Regions from separate parts of the Nonomuraea sp. NPDC050153 genome, predicted to be linked through region 4. Evidence: riboswitches for the same ligand, from Rfam matches in the RefSeq annotation. Region 4 holds a riboswitch; each other region holds the start of a gene.
The links. Region 4 has a riboswitch for thiamine pyrophosphate ahead of ACIBQ1_RS30635 (purine-cytosine permease family protein). Riboswitches for the same ligand answer to the same signal wherever they lie in the genome.
Positions count from the first base shown of each region.

Region 1: linked by a shared signal. The riboswitch ahead of thiO (glycine oxidase ThiO) and the one ahead of ACIBQ1_RS30635 (purine-cytosine permease family protein) in region 4 are both predicted to bind thiamine pyrophosphate.
Region 2: linked by a shared signal. The riboswitch ahead of ACIBQ1_RS50060 (Acg family FMN-binding oxidoreductase) and the one ahead of ACIBQ1_RS30635 (purine-cytosine permease family protein) in region 4 are both predicted to bind thiamine pyrophosphate.
Region 3: linked by a shared signal. The riboswitch ahead of tenA (thiaminase II) and the one ahead of ACIBQ1_RS30635 (purine-cytosine permease family protein) in region 4 are both predicted to bind thiamine pyrophosphate.

Region 1 is NZ_JBITJQ010000001.1:122,562-127,836, reverse strand. Features, by position in the region: gene ACIBQ1_RS00660 (polyprenyl synthetase family protein) at 1-563, shown strand, start outside; gene thiE (thiamine phosphate synthase) at 827-1,465, opposite strand; gene ACIBQ1_RS00650 (Rv2175c family DNA-binding protein) at 1,443-1,817, opposite strand; gene ACIBQ1_RS00645 (NAD(P)/FAD-dependent oxidoreductase) at 1,848-3,017, opposite strand; TPP riboswitch at 3,072-3,189, shown strand; gene thiO (glycine oxidase ThiO) at 3,179-4,294, shown strand; gene thiS (sulfur carrier protein ThiS) at 4,291-4,491, shown strand; gene ACIBQ1_RS00630 (thiazole synthase) at 4,484-5,239, shown strand.
Region 2 is NZ_JBITJQ010000035.1:64,727-70,001, reverse strand. Features, by position in the region: gene ACIBQ1_RS50070 (NAD(P)-dependent oxidoreductase) at 1-31, opposite strand, end outside; gene ACIBQ1_RS50065 (MerR family transcriptional regulator) at 81-485, shown strand; gene ACIBQ1_RS50060 (Acg family FMN-binding oxidoreductase) at 538-1,515, opposite strand; TPP riboswitch at 1,658-1,775, opposite strand; gene ACIBQ1_RS50055 (adenosylhomocysteinase) at 1,880-3,031, opposite strand; gene ACIBQ1_RS50050 (HAD family hydrolase) at 3,049-3,855, opposite strand; gene ACIBQ1_RS50045 (MFS transporter) at 3,852-5,042, opposite strand; gene ACIBQ1_RS50040 (HD domain-containing protein) at 5,046-5,275, opposite strand, start outside.
Region 3 is NZ_JBITJQ010000007.1:373,954-379,228, reverse strand. Features, by position in the region: gene ACIBQ1_RS21005 (BTAD domain-containing putative transcriptional regulator) at 1-530, shown strand, start outside; gene tenA (thiaminase II) at 542-1,225, opposite strand; TPP riboswitch at 1,217-1,312, opposite strand; gene ACIBQ1_RS20995 (hypothetical protein) at 1,448-3,580, opposite strand; gene ACIBQ1_RS20990 (hypothetical protein) at 3,701-3,919, opposite strand; gene ACIBQ1_RS20985 (class I SAM-dependent methyltransferase) at 4,184-5,011, shown strand; gene ACIBQ1_RS20980 (MarR family winged helix-turn-helix transcriptional regulator) at 5,199-5,275, shown strand, end outside.
Region 4 is NZ_JBITJQ010000014.1:22,129-27,403, reverse strand. Features, by position in the region: gene ACIBQ1_RS30645 (ATP-binding protein) at 1-15, opposite strand, end outside; gene ACIBQ1_RS30640 (methylated-DNA--[protein]-cysteine S-methyltransferase) at 111-692, shown strand; gene ACIBQ1_RS30635 (purine-cytosine permease family protein) at 649-1,980, opposite strand; TPP riboswitch at 1,970-2,087, opposite strand; gene ACIBQ1_RS30630 (rhodanese-like domain-containing protein) at 2,152-2,475, opposite strand; gene ACIBQ1_RS30625 (winged helix-turn-helix transcriptional regulator) at 2,472-2,891, opposite strand; gene ACIBQ1_RS30620 (Fpg/Nei family DNA glycosylase) at 2,888-3,766, opposite strand; gene ACIBQ1_RS30615 (TenA family protein) at 3,814-4,419, opposite strand; gene ACIBQ1_RS30610 (LCP family protein) at 4,456-5,275, opposite strand, start outside.

The DNA of each region.
Region 1 (5,275 bases), on a different contig from region 4:
TGATGTGCGGCCAGTACCTCGACCTGCTGGAGCAGGCGCACGGCGAGAACACGTTCGAGTCGGCGCTGCGGGTGGCGCTGTTCAAGAGCGGGAAATACTCGGTGGAGCAGCCGCTCAGGCTCGGGCTGGCGCTCGCCGGCGGCAAGCTCGCGCCCTGGATGGACGAGCTGTGCACGGGCTACGGCACAAAGGTCGGGATCGCGTTCCAGCTCCGTGACGACATCCTGGGGGTGTTCGGCGATCCGGCGCAGACGGGCAAGCCGGCCGGCGACGACCTGCGGGAGGGCAAGCGGACGATGCTCGTGGCGCGCACGCTCGCGGCCGCGTCCCCGGGTGCGGCGGAGACCGTCCGGCGGCTGCTGGGGGATCCCGGGCTGGACGAGCGCGGGGTGGAGACGCTGCGGCAGATCATCGACGACACGGGCGCGCTGCAGGAGTGCGAGGACCTGATCGGCGAGTATCTGGCGGACGCGCTGTCCGCGCTCGACGGGGCGCCGATCATGCCCGAGGCGCGCACGGCGCTGACGGAGCTGGCCATCGCCGCCACCTCCCGCAAGACCTGACGGCACGATCTGAACACACGACCTGACCGCACGACCTGACCGCACGACTGGGGCGCGCCACAATCTGGGCGCGCAGCGCGGCCTGACCGGGTGAACAGGCCCGCGCCCCGGAGGCGCCCGCGTGGTGGCGAGCGCCCCCGGCAGGCGGGAAGCCCCTGCGACCAGGGGACCCTGCGGTCGGGGAACCCCTGTGACCAGGAGGCCTGGTGTGGCCAGGCCTCCTGTGATCATGGGGCTTCGTGTGGTCAGAGGGCCTTGTGCGGTCAGAGGGTGGACAGGCGTTTGGCGAACTCCGCCGCCGCCGCGCCCGGATCCTCCGCGTCCGTGATCGCCCGTACGACCACCACGCGGCGCACGCCGTACGACATCACCTCGTCCAGGTTCGCGAGGTCGATGCCGCCGATCCCGAACCACGGCCGCGAGGTCTCCAGCGCGGCCGCGTGCCGGAGCAGCGGCGGGCCGGGGGCCGGGCGGCCGGGCTTGGTGGGCGTGGGCCAGATGGGGCCGCAGCAGAAGTAGTCGACGCCCGGCTCCGCTGCCGCGGCGGAAGCCTCGGCCACGGAGTGGGTGGACCGTCCGATGACGATGTGGTCGCCGAGTATCTCTCGCGCGACCGTCACAGGAAGGTCGTCCTGCCCCAGGTGGAGCACGTCGGGGCGGGCGGCGTAGGCGATGTCCGCCCGGTCGTTGACGGCCAGGAGTTTGCCGTGCCGGTCGCAGGCGTCGCGGAAGATTTCGAGGAGCGCGAGTTCGTCGCGAGCCTCCAGACCCTTCTCCCGCAGCTGGATGATGTCCACGCCGCCGGCCAGCACCGAGTCGAGGAACTCCGCGAGGTCGCCGCGGTCGCGGCGGCCGTCGGTGCAGAGATAGAGGCGGGCCTCAGAAACCGAGGGCTTGGGCACGCCGCTTGACCTCAGTGTGACGGCCGGCCTTGATCGCCTCGATGGGCGATCCGGGCAGGGACTCGTCGGGGGTGAAGAGCCAGCGCAGCGACTCGACGTCGTCGTAGCCGGCGTCCAGCAACACGGTCAGCGTGCCGGGCAGGCCCTTCCTCACATCCTTTCCATCGAGGAACACCGCGGGCACCTGCGGCCCGCCGCTCCCCCGGCGAACGCCGAGCAGCTTGTGGTCCTTGAGGAGTTGCTTGGCCCGCCCGATCGAAAGGTCGAGGCGCGAGGCCACTTCGGGGAGAGTGAGCCACTCGTCGACGAGCTGGTCGGTCTCCCGGTCGATCTGTGCAACAGAAAGCGTCACGAAACCACAACTACCACATGCCGTGCTTGCTCAAACAACACAATCCCGTAGGGAGACTTCTGGATCTACCAGGCGTTCCACGTCGAGACGGTGTCCGGCGCCGATGATTCTACGCCCCTGTACGAGGTCCCGCGGCCGGTCCACGGCGAGCACCGCTGCGGGAACGTCGTCGGCCGTGAGCCAGACGGCCGACCACTTGCCCTCGGGCTCGCCGCGATAGATCAGCCGTTCCCCTGCCAAATGATGACCGGCGTATTGCACCATATGTCCGAACTGCTCCGACCAGAAGTACGGAACGGGATCGTACGCGACGTCCTCGCCCAGCAGGCTCGCGGCGGCCACTTCCGGGGCGTTGAGCGCGGTGTCCCAGTGCTCGACCCTGAGCCTGGTCTGCCAGCGACGCGACCACCAGGCGGCGCAGTCGCCGACGGCCACCGTGTTCGGGAGGGAGGCGCGCAGGTGCTCGTCCACGACGACGCCGTTGTGCAGGTCGATGTCGGCGCCGGTGAGCCATTCGACGGCCGGGCGCACGCCGATGCCCGTGACCACCACGTGGGCGTCCACGAACTCGCCGCCCACCAGCCGCACGCCGCCCTCGTCCACGGAGTCGACCATGGTGTCGAGCCGCAGGTCGATGCCGTCGTACCAGCGCTCGGTGCGAGCCCCGATCCCGGCGCCGACCGCCGCGGCGAGCGGCGCCGGGCCGGCCTCGATCACGGTCACCGCGCACCCGGCGCGGCGGGCGGCCGTGGCCACCTCCGCGCCGATCCAGCCGGCGCCGATGACCGCGACGCGGGCGCCGGGGACGAGCATGGCCCTGAGCTCGTGGGCGTCGTCGAGCGTGCGCAGCACGTGCTGCGGGCCGTCGCCGGGCAGCCTGATCGGCTCGGCGCCGGTGGCGATGACCAGCCCGTCGTAGCCGATCTCGCCCTCGGTCGTCTCGACGACCCCCTCCCGCAGCGCCTTGGCGCTGACCCCGGGCTGGAACTCCACGTCGATCGCGGCCAGGTCGGTGTCGACGAAGCTGGTGTCGGCGTCGCCGAACAGCACGGCCTTGGACAGGGGCGGACGGTCGTAGGGGCGATGCCGCTCCTCCCCGATCAGCGTGACCCTCCCCTCGAACCCCCGCGTGCGCAGCGCCTCCACGGTGCGCACTCCGGCCAGCCCAGCTCCCACCACCACGACTCGGTTCACGTTCATGACCCTAACGTGGGGCGGTGTCGGGGCGTCGCAGCGAGGCCGTAGGCTGGAGGACGTAAGACGCGCGGGAGTCCGGCCGTGACCGGGCTGAGAGGAAGGCTGCCATCGGGCCTTCGACCGCAAGACACCTGATCCGGATCATGCCGGCGAAGGGAGCGCGGATGGATGTGATCGTGGGCGGCGGGGTCGTCGGGCTCTCCGCGGCCTGGCGGCTGGCCCGCGCGGGGCGGCCCGTCACCCTGGTGGACCCGGCCCCCGCCTCGGGGGCCTCGCACGCGGCGGCGGGGATGCTGGCGCCGATCAGCGAGGTCACCTACACCGAGGCGCCGCTGCTGCGGCTCGGGGTGGCGTCGCTGCGCCGCTGGCCGGCCTTCGCCGCCGAGCTGGCCGCCGACGCGGGGCTGGCCGGCCCCGAGGCCCTGGACCTGCGCTCCGAGGGGACGCTCGACGTGGCGTTCGGGGCGGACGACCTGGCCGCGCTGGACGAGCTGGCCGCGTACCTGGAGAAGCTGGAGCTGCCCGTCGAGCGGCTGACCGGCCGCGAGTGCCGCCGCCTGGAGCCCATGCTGGCCCCCTCGGCGCGGGGCGGGCTGCTGGCCCCCGGCGACTCCTGGGTGGACCCGCGCCGCGTGACGGCGGCGCTGCTGGCCGCGCTCGACCGGCAGGGAGTCCCGCTGGTACGGGCCCGGGTGGGCGAGCTGCTGCGCGACGGCGCCCGGGTCACGGGGGTACGCCTGGAGCCGCCCGGCGGCGACGGCCGGCGATCCGAGCTGCCGGCGGAGCGGGTGATCCTGGCGGCCGGGGCGTGGAGCGCCGGGCTGGCCGAGGTGCCGGTGCGGCCGGTGAAGGGGCAGATCATGCGGTTGCGCTCGCCGCAGCCACTGCTCACGCGGTGCGTGCGCGGCACCGTCCACGGCACGCCGGTCTATCTCGTCCCCCGGGGTGACGGCGAGCTGGTGGTCGGGGCGACGCAGGAGGAGATGGGCTTCGACACCAGGGTGACCGCGGGCGGGCTCTACGAGCTGCTGCGGGACGCCAGGGAGCTGGTGCCGGGCGTCACCGAGCTGGAGGTCGCCGACGTGGTGGCCGGGCTGCGTCCGGGTACGCCGGACAACCTGCCGCTCATCGGCCCGAGCCGCACCCCGGGGCTGACGCTGGCCACCGGTCACCACCGGGGCGGCGTGCTCCTGGCGCCGCTCACGGCGGACATCCTGCTGGGCGAAGAGGGCGAGCTGGCGGCGTTGTGCACGCCTGGGAGATTTCGGGAAATTTCATGATTGTGACGATCAACGGGGCCTCGCACGAGGTGACCGACGGCATGACCGTGGCGCAGGCCGTACGCACATTGACCACGGCCACCACCGGGGTGGCCGTGGCCGTCAACGACGAGGTGGTCACGCGGAGCTCGTGGGAGACGACGGCGCTCAGCGACCGTGACCGGGTGGAGGTTCTGACGGCGGTGCAAGGTGGATGAACTGATCATCGCCGGGGAGAAGTTCTCCTCCCGGCTCATCATGGGGACCGGCGGCGCGCCCTCGCTCGACGTGCTCGACCAGGCGCTGGCCGCGTCCGGCACCGAGCTGACCACGGTGGCCATGCGGCGGCTCGACCCGAGCGCCCCCGGGTCCGTCCTGGACGTGCTGCGCGAGCGGGACATCAAGGTGCTCCCCAACACGGCGGGCTGCTTCACCGCGGGCGAGGCCGTGCTGACGGCGCGGCTGGCCAGGGAGGCGCTCGGCACGAACTGGGTCAAGCTGGAGGTCATCGCCGACGAGCGGACGCTGCTGCCCGACCCGATCGAGACGTTCGACGCCGCGGAGCGGCTGGTGGCCGACGGGTTCGTGGTGCTGCCGTACATCGGGGACGACCCCGCGCTGGCGCGGCGGCTGGAGCAGGTGGGCTGCGCGGCCGTCATGCCGCTGGGCGCGCCGATCGGCTCGGGCCTCGGCATCCGCAACCCGCACAACATCGAGCTGATCGTGGAGGCCGCGTCCGTGCCGGTGGTGCTCGACGCGGGCATCGGCACGGCCAGCGACGCCGCGCTGGCGATGGAGCTGGGCTGCGACGCCGTGCTGCTGGCCACCGCGGTCACCAGGGCGCAGCGGCCCGATCTCATGGCGGCCGCGATGAAGGGGGCCGTGGCGGCGGGACGGCTGGCGCGGCTGGCGGGCCGCATCCCGCGCAGGCGCTACGCCGAGGCCTCCTCGCCGATGACGCCGTGACCTGAGTGGTGCGCGAGGAGCTGGGACGTTCCAACG
Region 2 (5,275 bases), on a different contig from region 4:
TGACGGTCACGGGAGTGTTGTTGGTGGTCATGGCAGAATCCTCAACGTTCATACCGGTATGAAGGTCAAGGGGGAGCGACATGCTGATCGGCGAGTTGAGCCGGCAGACCGGGATTAACACGCATCAGCTGCGTTACTACGAGGCCCAGGGCTTGCTGGAGCCCGGCCGCGGCGCCAACGGCTACCGCGAGTACGGCGACGACGCCGTCCTGACCGTGGCCCAGATCCGGAGGCTGCTCGAAGCCGGGCTGTCGACCCAGGAGATCGCGTACCTGCTGCCCTGCGCCACCGGCACGGCCCCCGACCTGGAGCCCTGCCCCGAGCTCCTGGACACCCTGCGAGCGCGCCTGCACGGCCTGGACGAGCACATCGACACGCTCGCCCGCTCCCGCCAGGCCCTCCACGACTACATCGAGACCACCGAACAGCGGGTGTCGGAGTATTACCGGGGATGCGAGATCGAGGAACTCCGTCCCATGAGCTGAGCGAGCGCGTCGGCCAGGCCCTCGTCCGTGGCGTCGGCCGCGGTGCCGGTTCTCACATCACGACCTCGGACAGGTTGCGGCGGACCGACGGTTTGTCGTCGAAGGTGACGCCGAGCCGCATGATCATCTGCGGGTACTCGTCCGAGCAGAGCTCGTGCCGCAGGAACTCGCGCAGCAGGTCCATCTCCAGCGCCTGGGTGTGGAAGGCGGCGCTGACCCCGTACGCGGAGGCGTGCAGCAGGATGTGCTGCAGCGCCTGCCCGGCGTCGATCCACTCCCGGCGGCTGTCGCCCCGCGTGGTGAGCAGCGCCACGACCCCGACGGACGCCGCCGCTCGCTGGTCGGCCTGGCTGCCCCAGTCGTGCTGCCAGGCGTAGTCACGCTGCGGGAAGTCCGGATCGGTCCGTACGGCCTGACGCGGGTAGCCCTCCGCCGGAACCCCGTCCCTGCGGCTGCTGCCGGGCGGCTGCCCCCAGCGGATCATCTCCAGGGTGAAGCGACGGTTCTGCGCCTGCACGCCCTGCGCGGCCTGGGTGAGCGAGGCGACGACCCGCAACGCCTCCGGGGAGCGGATGGGCGTCAGCTTGGCGCCGTGCTCCATGGCCGCGCGGACCAGCCGCTCGACCAGTTCGTCCGGCACCGGCACCTCGGCGAAGCCCGCCCGGTGGGTGCGACGGCACTCGATCTCACCGCCGAGAGCCTTGGTCGCCTCGTCGGTATGCGTCTCGCCGCCCGGCTTGAGCGTGGCGAGCAACGACGGGCGGTCCGGGTCCGGCAGGGTGCGCACCTCCGGCTCGAAGCCCTCGCACCGCATCGCCGTACGCATGTTGAACAGGGCAGCACCGCAACTGATCAGCAGTTCCCGGCCCGAGGCGTCGCCGGCGCGCAGCCTCCGGTCCGGGTCGGCCCGCAGGCTGATCTCCTCCCCGGACACCGAGAACGTCCAGGGCTGCGTGTTGTGCACGGACGGCGCCCAGCGCGCCGCCTCCAGCGCCACACCGAGCGCGTGCTTCACCGAGAGAACGGCCATGACACCCACCTCCGCCTCCAGCGCATCACGCCCGGGACGGTTCCGGTCAGGGTCGAAGGTCCCCGGCCGCCAGGGCCGTCGGCCCTCTGCCGTGGGAGTCTGCTGGGGGGAGTCTGCTGGGGGGAGTCGCAGCACATGGCGAAGACCTGTGAGGCGCTCTCCCTTCGCCGGCATGGTCCGGATCAGGTGGCTAGGGGTCGCCGGTTCGTCCTTCGACTCTCCGGCCTCTCAGCCTTTCCTTCGCTCCCCCGAAGAGGCTCTCGGGTCGGGCTCCCTCGCTCGTCTCACAGGCCTAATAACAACTTCTCGCCGCCCGGATCGCCCCGCCAGGGACGAAAGTCCTTCACTTTCGGGACCAATGGCCCTAGCCAATCCGGTTGGCAAGGGTCACGTAGGCGTGCGCCACCTTCGCGTCGATGTCACGGGGGACGGGGACGACGCACTGATCGACCGGTACGAGCCCGCCTGCGATGGACTCCAGACAGCGTGCCTGGAGCGTGAATCCGAGATCCATCGATTCCACCGAGTTTCCCAGCGGGCGCGGGCCGGAGAGGTTGACCATGTGCCCGCCGGTGAGCACGTGAACGCGCCTCCCGTCGCCGAGGACGAGGCTCGTGACGCCTTCCGTCGGCTCCGCGGAGCCGACCACGTCGGGATGGCCCAGGAGGTCGGCCATGTCGATCTCCCACGGGACATGACCGGCGTTGGCCAGGATCGCGCCGTCGGACAGCAGGCGGAGGTCGGCTCCGGTGAGGACGCGCGCGGCGCCGGTGACGGTCACGACGAGCTCGGCGGACGAGATCGCCCGCTCCCGCTCCGGCACCGCGAAGCCGTCGAGCAGCGCGTTGAGCCGCCGTACCGGATCCGTGTCGAGCACGGAGACGAGGGCACGGGCGCGGCCGAAGTTGCCGGCGACGCCGCGTCCGCAGGGTCCGTAGCCGACGACCGTGACCCGGAGCCCGTTCGTGGCCCGGTTGGTGATGCGCATGAAGGACTCGAGCACGCTCTGGCCCACCGCATGCTCGTTCTCGGCGAACTGCTTGATCGGGCTGTCGTTGATCACCAGGAGCGGCCGCGCGATGCGGTCGCGCAGCGGCAGCAGTCTCGCCCGCCCCGAGGTGGTCTCCTCGGTCCCGCCCAGCAGCGAATCGTACGGCTCCTCCAGGAACCGGGCGAACAGCTCCCCGCCGTTGTCGAGGATGAGATCCGGCCGGCAGGCGAGGACCTCGCGCAGGTGGGCCGCGTGGATCTCCGGGTCGCCGGTGCGCTCGCCGACGACGTTGACGCCTTGGTCCCTCAGCACGGCCACCGTCTCCTGCTGGGTGGTCATCAGGTTGCCGGTGGCGACGATCTGCGCCCCGCCCTGCCGCAGCGTGAGGAGGAGGGTGGCGGTCTTCGGCTCCAGATGGATGGCCGCGCCGATCGTCAGGCCGGCAAACGGACGGGTCCGGGCGAATTCCTCGGCGGTCTCGGCCAGCAGGCGGCAGCTGCCGAGCACCCACTCCATCCGCGCCATGAGCTCCTCCGGTCTCGTCAGCCGATCGTTCTCCTGAGCAGGATGGCGTGGATCAGGGAGGCCACGCCATCGTCGTCGTTGCTGGGGAGCAGGATCCGGGCGGCCGCCTTGACCTCGGGGTGCGCGTTGGCGACGGCCGCGGGCAGCCCGGCCTTCCTGAGCATGGGGAGGTCGTTGGGCATGTCCCCCACCGCGGCCGTGGCGGCAAGGGGGACTCTCCGGTGCGCGGCCGCCCATCGCAGGGCCTCGCCCTTGTTCGCGCGCTCCGGCGAGATCTCCAGGAAGTGCATGGTCGAGAAGGTCGCCCGGACTCCGGTGACCGTCCCGAACGCGTCGGCGAGCTGGGGCGCCGAGAGCCCAGGGTGAGCCACGAGCACCTTGACCACCCGGTTGCCGCGGGTGACCCGGCCGATGAGGTCGGCCGACACGTCATGGGGCCAGCAGCCGGGCACCAGGTCCGCGAAGCCGGGTTGCAGGACGAGCTCGCGCTCCGTGTCGATGCCCAGGACCGCGCCCCGGACGGACCGTCCGGCCCAGGCGAAGACCTGCTCGACCTGGCCGGCGGTGAAGCAGTGGTCGAACAGCACCCGGCCGGCGCGGGTGTCCCACATCACCGCGCCGTTGCTGCAGGCGATCAGGCCCTGGATGCCGGCCTCCAGAGCCCAGTCCAGGGCGTCCCGGGTGGGCCGCCCGGTGGCGACCATGACCTGGAGACCGGCGGCGCGGGCCTCGGCCAGCGCCGCCCTGGTGTCGGGGCTGAGGCCACCGGCGCTGGTGAGCAGGACCCCGTCCAGGTCCGTGCAGACCAGCTGGATCCGGGTCACGCGGCGGCCCTCGCGGCGTCGGCGTCCCGGACCACGAGGCTGCGCTGCCCGGCCGCCAGGACCACGGCGCCCACGGCGATGCTCAGCACCCCGACGGAAGCGGCCTGCGACTCCGTGGCGTGTTCCAGGATGACCCCCGCCGCGCTCGACCCCAGGGCGGTTCCCGCCGTCATCAACGTGACCAGCCAGGCGAACGCCTCGGTGACCGTGCCGACCGGCGCGAGCTTTCCGACCAGCACGAACGCGGCCGTCAGCACGGGCGCGAGGAAGAGCCCGGTGAGGATCATGATGGCGGCCATGTAGGGCGGGGACGGCACCAGGCACAGCAGCGCGTACGCGGCGGCCAGGCCGACGGTCAGCAGCAGCGTGCGCCGCGGGGGCGAGGAGGTCCAGCGCACGGCCCCGTAGCCGAGGCCGCCGATCAGCGCGCCGAGGGCGTTCAACGCCAGCAGCGTGGGCGCCCCGCCCACCATGTCGTGGTGCTCCGCGTAGAAGACCACCAGGACGTTGAGGCCGCCGATGGCGGCGCCGACCCCGGTCAGGCTCACCAGCAGGACGGCCAGACCGCGGCTGCGCAGCGGCCCGAGCCAGTCGGGCGACCGGACCGGCGCCTTCCACCTGCGGGTGGGCGATGCGGTGGCGACCACGAGCACTCCCAGCAGCCCCAGCAGCGCCCCCACCCACAGGGCTCCCACCGGCGAGTCGGCCGCCACGCAGCCGGCCACGACCAGGGGACCGCCGACGAAGACCAGCTCCTGGGAGGCCGAGTCCATGGCGTAGGCCGACTCAAGCCGAGCGGCCGGCACCAGATCGGGCCACAGCACCCTCAGGCAGGGCTCCAGCGGCGGGGTGGCCGCCCCCGCGAGAACGGCGCCCGCGAGGACGACCGCGGGCTCGGAGGGAGCCAGCGCGATCGCGATCAGGCCCAGGCCGGCCGCGACCGCGGCCGGCACCAGGACGCGGACCTGGCCGGCCCGGTCCACCAGCCGGCCGAGCAGCGGACCGCCGCCGGCGGCGGCGATGGCGAAGCCTCCGGCAGCCAGGCCGACGTAGTCGTAGCTCGCGCCCACCTCCCGCAGGACCAGCGGGATCGCCAGCGCCGCCATCGCGCTGGGCAGCCTGCCGACCAGCGTCCCCAGCAGCAGCCGTGTCACGTACGGGGCCTGGAGCAGGCTCGCGTAACTCATTACTCAATCCCCCGTCTCGCCCCACAGGTGCAGATGGAGCGCCACCGGTTGGTTCTTTCGCAGTTGCACCTCGATGTCCCCGGCACCGCTGATCTGGTGGCTCGGCCCGCCGTCGGCCAGGTCGATCCAGGTCCAGGCGCCGTCGGAACCGGCCGGCGCGTCCGGCAGGTCGACCGCCGCCACCTGGCCCCGGTCGTCGAAGGTCAGCCGGACCTGCCCGCGGAAGCTGACCC
Region 3 (5,275 bases), on a different contig from region 4:
TCCGGCACGCGCTGGCCATGTTCCTGGCCATCGGCGACCGCAGCGGCGAGGCGTACGCGCGGCAGGCGATCGGGCGCGTCCACCTGTCGCTGCGGGACCTGCGGCAGGCGTCCAGGTGGCTCGGGGACGCGCTGCGGCTGGCCGAGGAGCTCGGCGACGCCCACCGCGAGGGCTGCGTGTCGATGCAACTCGGCCGCCTGTACGACATGTCCGCCGAGTCGGAGCGGGCCATGCGCTTCCAGGGGCACGCGCTGGACATCTTCGAGGCGCTCGGCGACCGCCACTGCGGCGCGTACGCGATGCGGAACCTGGGCGGGCTCCAGGTGGCCAGGGGCCACCGATCGGACGGCTCCGACCAGCTGGAGCGCTCCCTGGTGATCTTCCAGCAGCTGGGGGACCGCCGCGGGGAGGCGGACACGTACCAGACGCTCGGGGAGCTCTACCGCTCCTCCGGGCGCGCCACCCTGGCCACCCACTACCTGCACCAGGCCCGCGAGCTGCGCAGGGAGCTCAGCGAGTCGTTCGCGTGAGGCCCGGGGGCCTAGGAGAGCCATTGCCCGGTCGGCCAGGTCTCCAGGCGCCAGGCGCTGTCCCAGAACATCCACTCGTACTCGGTGGCCCGGCAGAACGCCTCGTCCATCGCCCGGCGCGTCTCGGGGTCGGCGGTCGCGGCCAGCCGGTCGGCGATGGCCTTGGCCTGCTCGACCGAGGCGGCGAAGGAAGGGTCGGAGTAGGTGCCGATCCAGGTCCCGTACGGGTGGTCCGCCGCGCCCGCCGTGCGTTCGAGCAGCGCCGCGCCGACGTCCTGGTAGACCCAGAAGCACGGCAGCACGGCGGCGGCCAGCACGGGCAAGGGGGCGGCCAGGGCCGTGGCCTGGAGGTAGGAGGAGTAGGCCAGGCAGGTCGGCGAGGTGGCCACGGCCGCAGTCTCGTCGGCCGTCAGCCCGAACTGCTCCAGGTAGCCGGTGTGCAGGGCCCGCTCGACGACCAGCGCCGTGTGCGCGCTCTGCGCGAAGAACGCGGCGTCGGCCGGGGAGGTGGCGCGGGCCGAGGCGGTCGCGAGGACCTTGGAGTAGGCCACCAGGTAGCGCCCGTCCTGGACGAGGTAGAACGCGAAGCGCTCCCGGTCGAGGGTGCCGTCGCCGAGCGCGGTGTTGAACGGGTGGTCGTGGATCGCCTTGAGCAGCGTGGCCGTGCGCGTCCAGAGGTCATCACAGAAGGTCACCGATGACGTCCCTTCGCTAGTGCGAACTAGATCAGGTTCGACGGGTGTGATCTCAGCCCGGCAGCCCGGGCACCCCGCGTCGCGGCCAACGCTAGCAGAAGGCACGGCCCGGTCGTGAGGAAGGCTCGGAAGCTAGACAGCCAGTAGGCCCGTGGGGCCTACCTGGATTCGAACCAGGAGAAGGAAGCCCCCGAATGGCCTCACGACCGGAAGTCGAACGTATCAGGCGGGGATCAGTTCGTGCAGCGTGCCGGGCGTGTAGACGCGCGCCCCCTCCGGGAGGTCGGCCGGCGCCTCCAGGCCGATGTAGGTGGTGTGCCCGGCCGGCGAGCTCTTCGCGCGCAGCAGGTCGGCCAGGTAGCGGACGCGCAGGTAGTCGCGTTCGACGATGGAGCGCACCAGCAGGGAGGCGGTGAGGCGGTTGCCCTCCACCTGGTTGAAGCCGGGGTGCCCCTTCAGGTAGAGGTGCAGCCACTTCACCAGCCATCCGCCGTCGCCGCCGCGCAGGAAGACGAGCGGCAGGGCGATCTGGCCGGAGCCGCGCAGGTCCGACTTCATGCGCACGGTACGCGGCTCGAACGGCCTGCCCTCCTGCGCGGCGTCCCTGATCATGTATCCGAAGAACGCCTCGGCGACCTGGTCGAACCGCTCCCCGGCGTAGATGTGCACCTGCGGGATGATGATCGGCTGGGTCGCGGCGGCGAGCCGGAGGTTGATGAACTCGGACGCGCCCTCGGGCGCCTCGGTGAGGTCACCGGAGTACTCGGCGAAATCGTTGGTGTAGTTCGTCCAGGAAATGTGCGTCGGGTTGTCGTAGGAGTCGTCGAGCATGAGCGCGGACAGGTCGTAGTCGGTGCGCTGCCCGGCCTCGCGCCAGTGGACGAAGAACCTGAGCAGCTCGCCGTCCACCGCCGAGACCGAGCCCCGGGGCAGCATGCCGAGGCCGGGCGCGACGGCCTTGCCGGACAGCGGCAGGGCGACGTCGAGCACGTCGGGATCGACGATCAGCTCGCCGGGGTCGGGGAGGCGGCGGGCGATCTCCTCGTCCAGGATGGCCAGCGCCCGCGACAGGGCCTGCTCCGCCAGCGGGGAACGCGAGTCGGGGGTCGCCCACGCTCTGCCGTACCGGTTGGTGAAGACGCGGCCCGCGACGGGGGCGAGCCGGTTCTGCAGATGCTCGCGCAGCGACAGCAGGACGCGGCCGGAGGCGCCGGCGGCGGCTCTTTCCGCCGCGTCCAGCACGTCCTTGGCGTCCGTCGCGGACTTGTCGGACCCGCCGGTCCGCAGCAGGTGGTCGAGGCGGCGCAGCAGCGCGCCGGGCGCCTTCTCCAGCAGCTTCACCGCCTCGGCGGTGCGGCCCTCCGACAGGGCGGCCTCGACCCGGCTGTCCAGGCTCACGGCCCGGCGCGTGCCCCTGGCCGTCTCGAAGACGGCGGCGGCGTTGGGGAACTGCGGATACTCGTGGGGGTGCAGCCGCTCGCCGAGGCGCTTCCACTCCTCCCGGTGGCGCGGCACGTCGCCGAGCTTGGCCGGGGACGCGACCGCGTCCAGCGCCCCCAGCAGGGCGCGGCGCTCGGCGCGGCGGAACGAACGGAACCTGGTGGGCTCGGCCAGCGTGACGTCGCCGCCGGAGCAGCCGCAGGCGAGCCGGAGCACGTCGGTCACCGTGTCGACCAGCAGCGGCCGGCCGCCCGCGAGGCGGACCTCGTTGACGATCGCGCGGTTCTCGCGCACGGGGATGCGCTCGGGCTCGTCGGCGCAGAACCCGGCCAGCAGCCGCAGCGCGTCCAGGTCCTCGGCGGCCAGGGGCACCTCGGAGCCGGCCAGGGAGAAGTAGAGCTCCCGTGCCTCCGACTCCAGGCTCCCGCCCAGCTCCAGCACGGTCACCCGGTCACCGGCCAGCGGGACCAGCTCGTCGTGCGCGGCCAGCAGGTCGGCGTAGGTGTGCTGGTAGCGGCCGTAGCCGGGCAGGGAGAGCAGGTTGAGCGTCGAGGTCTCGACGCGCGCGGCGGCCACCGGGTCGAGCAGCGCCTCGCGCAGCAGCCCGGCCCAGAACTCCAGCGTGTCGGGCACGTTCTTGGGGAAGTTCAGGAAGTACGCGTTGTGCTGGACGTGGTCGCCCACGAGGGTGCGGACAGTGGCCAGAATGCGGACGCCGAGGTCGACCACGGTCTCGCCGCGCAGCCCCGACAGCCGCTCGAGCAGCGCGGCCGAGCACGTGAAGCCGACGCTGAGCAGCGCCGCGTCGAGCTGGCGGGCGGCGGTCTCACCCCAGCCGGACGCGGAGCCGGCCGGGGCGGCGCCGATGGGGACGCGCAGCCGGCGGGCGATGACGAGGCTTTCCAGAGTGTCCACGAACGGCACCATATAGCCGGGACACGCCCGAACGCCGGGGGTTTTCCGTGGGCCCTCCGGCATGTCCGCCTTGATCGCCTGGAGAAGCTCGCCGCCGAGGACGGCGTCCCGTTCACCGCACTACCGGACCCAGAGTTCCCAGTAGCTGCCGCTCCCTGAGCACTCGTACTCGTTCCAACCCTCGCGGACCCACATCTGGCCGGCGTCGACGCAGTTGTACTTGCTGGTGTACACGCCGATTTTCGTCCAGGCGGCCGCCTGAGCAGAAGCAGGGGCGCTGAGCACGCTGACGATCGCGGCGGCCATGCCGGCTACCAGGAGCCCTGCACGTAGACGCATCCGTTCCTCCTTGAAATCCGGGAAGCGATACATCATGATCATGCTGGAAGCGCGCCCCCGAACACAAGTGTTCAGCAATTCTGTTCACGATCAGTTCAAGCTGGGCAGACGCCGAGCCGGGTGCGGTCGCCTTTGCCGGTGACTCGTGGCCCGGCTCGCATCGTTGGCCGGGTGATCGACGTGTGGCCCGCTGCTCGCAGTGACGTCGGCGGTTGCCGTTAACCAGTGGCGTCCCCGTGGACGAGTCTCCTAGCCTTTGCGCTCGTGGCTGATGATCCGAAGACGCGCCCGGAGCGACGTGACCTCGGTCGGGTGTTCAACGAGGTGCCGGAGCTCTACGACCGGGTCCGGCCGGGATACCCCGACGAGTTGTTCGCGGACCTTGGCGGCATCACCGGGATGGACGAAAGGTCGTCGGTGCTGGAGGTGGGCTGCGGTACCGGTCAGGCGACGCGCTCGCTGGCGGCGCTCGGATGTTCGGTGACCGCGGTCGAGCCGGGCGAGGAGATGGCCGCACTCGCGCGCCGGCGGCTCGCCGGCTTCCGCAACGTCACAGTCGAGAGATCGACGTTTGAGGAGTGGGACGACCGCGGCAGACGCTTCGACGTCCTCGTGGCCGCGTCCTCGTGGCACTGGGTCGACCCGTCGATCGGCTGGCGGCGGGCGCACGACGTGCTCCGTCCCGGAGGCTGGATGGCACTGCTCGGCAACGTCGTCGTCCGCCGGCTGGGAGAGCCCGAGGTGTACGCCGAGACCGCCGATCTCCACGAGCGTTTCTGCCCCGGGAATCCTGGTTGGGGTCATCCGCCGCTGGAGGACGACGTGCGCACCACCGACGTGGGCTGGGGTCTGGTCGACGATCCCGGCGGCTTGTTCGGCCCGACGATCGTGCGCTGGCACCCGACCGTTCAATGGTTCGACGGGGACGGCTTCGCCGATCACCTTCGTTCGACGTCGCTGTATCGCAGGCTCGACCGCGATGTCCGTGAGCCCCTGCTCGACGCCGTCGCCGAGCGCATCCGCACGCGGATGGGCGACCGGGCGTCACGCCGTTATCTGAGCGTCCTGCGTGTCGGACGGCGCGCCGAGTGAGTCCAGGATGGTCGCCGGCGGCTGGTCATGCGGCCTTGGCCGGGGGTGGCCGATCCATGATCGGATGCTACGCGCGCATCGCCCTCGGCGACGCCCTGATCAACGCCCTGATCAACGACTGACACCCTGCGCCGCGGGATTGCTAGACTGATCGTTCGCTTTCCGAATCAATCAGAGGGTCGGCGGCATGGCCAAGGCAGCGGATGGGCACATGGGGGTCGTCGCCGGGCTGGTGCGCGCCTCCTTCCTGGTGAACGCCGTCTA
Region 4 (5,275 bases):
CCATTCGTCCCCCACTACTCCATAGTGCACGTGGCGTGGTGAGTGCGTCGGGCGATCCGTCCGATACGCTGCGGGCACGGTGATTCTCGGCGGGTGGGGAGGGTGGTGGCATGTCGAGCGGCGATCTCGATGCCCTGTTGCGTGTGACCTCCAGCACCTATCGAGGTGAGACGCATCCTGACGTCGCGTTCGGCACCTATGACGGGGCCGTCGGCAGGCTGGTGCTCGCGGTGACCGGCAAGGGGGTCGCGGCGTGCAGCTTCGAGCCGGAAAACGCCGTGTACGAGCTGGTCACAAGGCATGTGGGCACGTTCATCGGGCCGGACCCGAGCCGGCTCGACCCGGTGCGCAGAGAGTTGGACGCCTACTTCTCCGGCCGCCTGCGCGCGTTCACCACGCCCGTCGATCTCGTGCTGGCGACGTCTTTCGCCCGTACGGTGCTGCAGAAGACGATCGCGGTCCCGTACGGCACCACCACGACGCTGGAGGAGATCGGCGCGAGCATCGGCCGGCCGCGCGCGCTGCGGGCGATCGGCAACGCGCTGGCCTCCAACCCGGTGAGCGTGATCGTGCCGTGCCACCGGGTGGTGCGCGAGGACGGCGCGCTCGGCGACTACGCGGGCGGCGCGGCGGCCAAGCAGCACCTGCTCAACGTCGAAAAGCGCGCGTCGACCAGCCGATCAGCAGGGTGACCAGCGCGGCGACGATGGCCGCGCCGAGCGCCCCGTTCATCCACGGCTGCCGGGTGAAGCCGATGGCCTCGCGGACCGACTGCCAGAAGGCCCCCCACGGCGTGTCCGGGGGCGTGGCGGTCGCCAGCCAGTACGCCACGAAGCCGAGGGCCCACGGCACCAGCCTCGACCAGCGTGAGGGCGCGTCCTCCGCGGTGTTCCAGCCGCGCGAGCCGCCGAGCACGAAGTAGTCCACTGCCAGCACCGCGAACATCGGCACGAAGATCGCCCCGATCACCCCCAGGAACGCCCCGTACGAGTTGACGTCCACGACCAGGGCGATAGCGACGCTCAGCACGCCGATGGCGATGGAGAAGACGCGCCGGTCCACCCGCGGCATCAGGTTCTGCAGCGAGACCGTGGTGGAGTAGACGTTGGCGAACGACTGGTCGGTCTCACGCAGCACCAGGATCGCGAAGAACAGCGCGCCCAGCGGCACCGCCACGAACGGGCCGAACACCGACGTCGGATCGGCCGCCACCTTGTCCGCCCCCGCCAGGGCCACCGCGAACACGCCCAGGCCCAGGCAGGCCACCTGAGCCAGCGTGTAGCCGCCGACCACGCCGGTGAACGCGGCCCTGCTCGACCTGGAGTGCCGGGCGAAGTCGGCCGCCATCGGCACCCACGACACCGACAGCGCGATCACGTAGTCCACGGCCGGGGCGAACGCCGTCCAGGACCCGCCGGTGTGCGCGGGCGCCCTGGTCAGGAAGAACCAGGCGAACCACACCATCGACACGACCACGCCGATGGTGACGTACCGCCGCAGCAGCCTGACGGACCCGAGCGGCCAGATCGTGAGCGCCGTGGTCAGCACCCCCGCCGCGATCACCCACGCCTGGTACGGCACGGCGCCGAAGATCGCGCTGGCCGCCTTGGCGATCACCCACAGCTCGAACGCGGCCCAGCCGAGCATCTGGACGATGTTCAGGATCGTGGGGACGTACGAGATCTTCGCCCCGAACAGGCCCCGCAGCAGCACCATCGCGGGCTGCCCCGTCCGGGTGCCGGGCACGGCGGACAGGCCCACCATGGCGGTGCCGATCAGGCTGCCGACCACGGTCGCCAGGAGCGCGGCGGCCAGGCTGAGCGGAGCGTTGTCCAAGGGGTTGAGCAGGAGGGACGCCCCGGAGAAGCCCAGGAGGCTGACTCCGAGGTTCGCCCAGAGCGCGCCCTGGTCGAGCACGCCCAGGGTCTTCGGCGGCCGGCCTTCAAGAGTCAGCGGAACTTCGTCGACGACATGCGTCATCGCGCACTCCCTACGCCGGCATTACCCGGACAGGTTCAGGCGGTCGGCAGCGGATCTGTGGCTGCCCTCTCAGCCCGGCGAAACCCCGAGCTCCCGCGACAATCTGCAGTTGGCGCCCTCATCATGCCTTAATGACGGCGAAACCGCCACAGTGGGGCCTTCACCAAGATTTCACGCCACGAACGGCTGCCGCCCGGTCTCGCTGACCATCGGGCGGCGCGCGAACTCCCACGACTGCATGCCGCCGCCGACGTTGACGGCGTCGCGCCCCAGCTGGTTGAGCCAGGCCGCGACCTGCAGGGACCGGCCGCCCACCCGGCAGACGACGTAGACCGTGCGGTCGCCGGGCACCTCCTCGACCCGCCCTTGAATCTGGGTCATGGGGATGTGCACGGCCTCCGGGGCGTGCCCAGCGACCCATTCGTCCTGCTCACGGACGTCGAGCAGGTAAGCGTCTGCGGGAACGGCACTGGCCTCTATCTCAGGAACGGTCATGACTCCATCATCTCGCGCCTGGCGTCGTAGGCCGCACGCGCCGCGGCGATCTCCTCCTGGTGCGCCTCCGTCCAGGTGACCAGCGACTTGATGGTCTCGTGCAGCGTGCGGCCGAGCGGCGTGAGCGCGTAGTCCACCCTGGGCGGCACGACGGGGTGGACCTTACGGCTGACGAGACCGTCGCGTTCGAGCTGGCGCAGGGTCACGCTGAGCATGCGCTGGCTGACGCCGTCGATCTCGCGGCGGAGCTGGGTGAAGCGCAGGCTCTGGCAGTCGAGCAGGGCGATCACGAGCAGCGACCACTTGTCGGCGATGCGGTCGAGGATCTGGCGCACCTCGCAGTCCTCGCGGGTGTCCCACTGCCGCACGTCGTAGTCGTCGAGCGGTTCCGAAGTGCCTTCTTCCTCGGACTTCATTTGAGAAGGCGGGACAGGCGGCGGTCGGCGAGGGGCTTGCCGCCGGTCTGGCAGGTGGGGCAGTACTGCAGCGAGGAGTCCGCGAAGGACACCTCCCGGATCGTGTCGCCGCAGACGTCGCACGGCTGCCCCGTGCGGTTGTGGACCCGCAGCCCCGACTTCTTCTCCGCCTTGAGGTCCTTGGCCGCCAGCCCGTGCGCCCGCTCCACCGCCTCCCCCAGGGTGGTGACGATGGCCTCGTGCAGGTCGGCGATCTGCGCGTCCGTCAGCGTGGCCGCGATCTTGAACGGGGACATCTTCGCCGCGTGCAGCACCTCGTCCGAGTACGCGTTCCCGATGCCGGCGATGATCTTCTGGTCGCGCAGCAGCCCCTTGATCTGGGTGCGGCTGCCGCCCAGGATGCGTTTGAGCGCGTCGACGGTGAAGGACTCGTCGAGGGGGTCGGGGCCGAGGGCGGCGATGCCGGGGACCTCGTCCGGATTTTTGGTGACATAGACGGCAAGGCGCTTCTGCGTCCCCGCCTCCGTCAGCTCGAACCCGGGCGCCAGGCCCTCCTCATCGGGCGCCAGCCGGACGCGTACGGCGAGCGGGCCCTTGCCCGGGCGCACCGGCTTGGCGCCCGACAGGTCGTCGCGCCAGCGCAGCCACCCCGCCCGGGCCAGGTGGATGACCAGGTGGAGGCCGTCGCAGTCGAGGTCGAGGAACTTGCCGTGCCTGGCCACGCCGGTGATCGTCAGCCCACCGAGCGCGGTCACGGGCGGGTCGAACGTCTTGAGCGCCTGGAAGGCCACCACGTCGACCCCCACGACCGTGCGGCCCACGGCCCGCTCGCGCAGGAAGTGGGTGAGCGACTCCACTTCGGGTAGTTCCGGCATGCCACCAGGGTACGTGCGCGCCCCGACCGTCCACAGCCTGTGGACGGCTACGGCACGCTCCAGAAGGCCAGCTCGTGCGCCATCCCCTCGGCGAACAGCGCCTCGGCCCGCGCCGGGTCCGGACCGGCCTCGTCGATCATCTGCGCGATCCGCTCGGTGAGCGCCGCGAACCCGGGATCGGCGTACGTGTCCACCCACGCCCGATACCTCGGCTCAGCAGGCGGATTCTCCGCCAATATCCGTCCAAGACTCGAATATCCCCACATGCAGGGATAGAGCGCGGCCAGCCCCTCCCCATAGGACGCCGCCGACTCCAGCAGGAACGCCGTGTACGCCGCGCACGCCGGCCCCTTCACCGCCCCCTCCAGATCGGCGCCGAACCCGGCCGACAGCGACCTGTGCAGGCTCAGCTCGTCGTGGTACGTGGTGTGCGCCAGGTCCACCAGGTCACCCAGATGCCCGGCGGGCGCCTGCCAGGCCAGCCGCGCGAACACCCGTACGTAGTCGAGCAGGAACAGGTAGTCCTGCTCCAGCCACGACCTGAACACCGGCTCGGGCAGGTCGCCACGCGCGATGCCGGCCACGGTGGGATGGTCGAGCTGCGCCCGGAGCAGCGGGCGGCCGACGGCGTGCAACTTCTCCGAGATGGTCATGGCTGGGAGGTTAGTGTCGAAGCATGACTAGCTGCGCTAGTTGTTGCCGGTGTCGAGGACGTCCTTGGGCACCGGCTTGTCCTCCTTCAGGGCATTGAAGAGGGCCAGCGCCTTGGGGCGGTCCGACTTGATCGCTTCGCCGCCGTCCGCGAGCCGCTCGGTGCCGCCGAACGGGACCACCGTCGTCACGGGGCTGTCGCCCATCGCCAGCCCCAGCGACAGCAGGTCGAACGCGCCCGTCCCCCCGTCGACCGAGACCGCGTCGGTGGCGCTCATCGCCAGCGGGATCGACGTGAACGGGTTGATCAGCACTCCGGGGCTGGCCGCCTTCTTCACGACCGCGCCCAGGAACTGCCGCTGCCGCTTGGTCCGCTCGAAGTCGGGCAGCGCGCCGCCCTTGCGGGTCCGTACGTATCCCAGGGCCTGGGCGCCGTTGAGCACCTGGGTGCCCTTCTTCAGCTTGAGCCCGGCCTTGGGGTCGTCCACGGCGGCCCGTACGTTGATCTCGACGCCTCCGATGGCGTCGACGATGTCGACGAACCCGGCGAACCCGATCTCCATGTAGTGGTCGATGTGCACGCCCGTGACCGTCTCAATGGTGCGGACCAGCAGCTGCGGCCCGCCGTTGTAAGCGGCGTTGAGCTTGTCGCGCCTCTTGCCCGGGATGTCGACGGCCAGGTCGCGCGGCAGGCTGACCAGCGTCGGCTTGTCACTGCCCTCGGGGATGTGCAGCAGCATCATCGAGTCCGTACGCTGCCCGACCGCCTGGCCCGTGCGCAGCTTCTTGCGCTCGGCGGCCGACAGGCCCTTGCGGCTGTCGGAGCCGACGAGCAGCCAGTTGGTGCCGGGGGTGTCG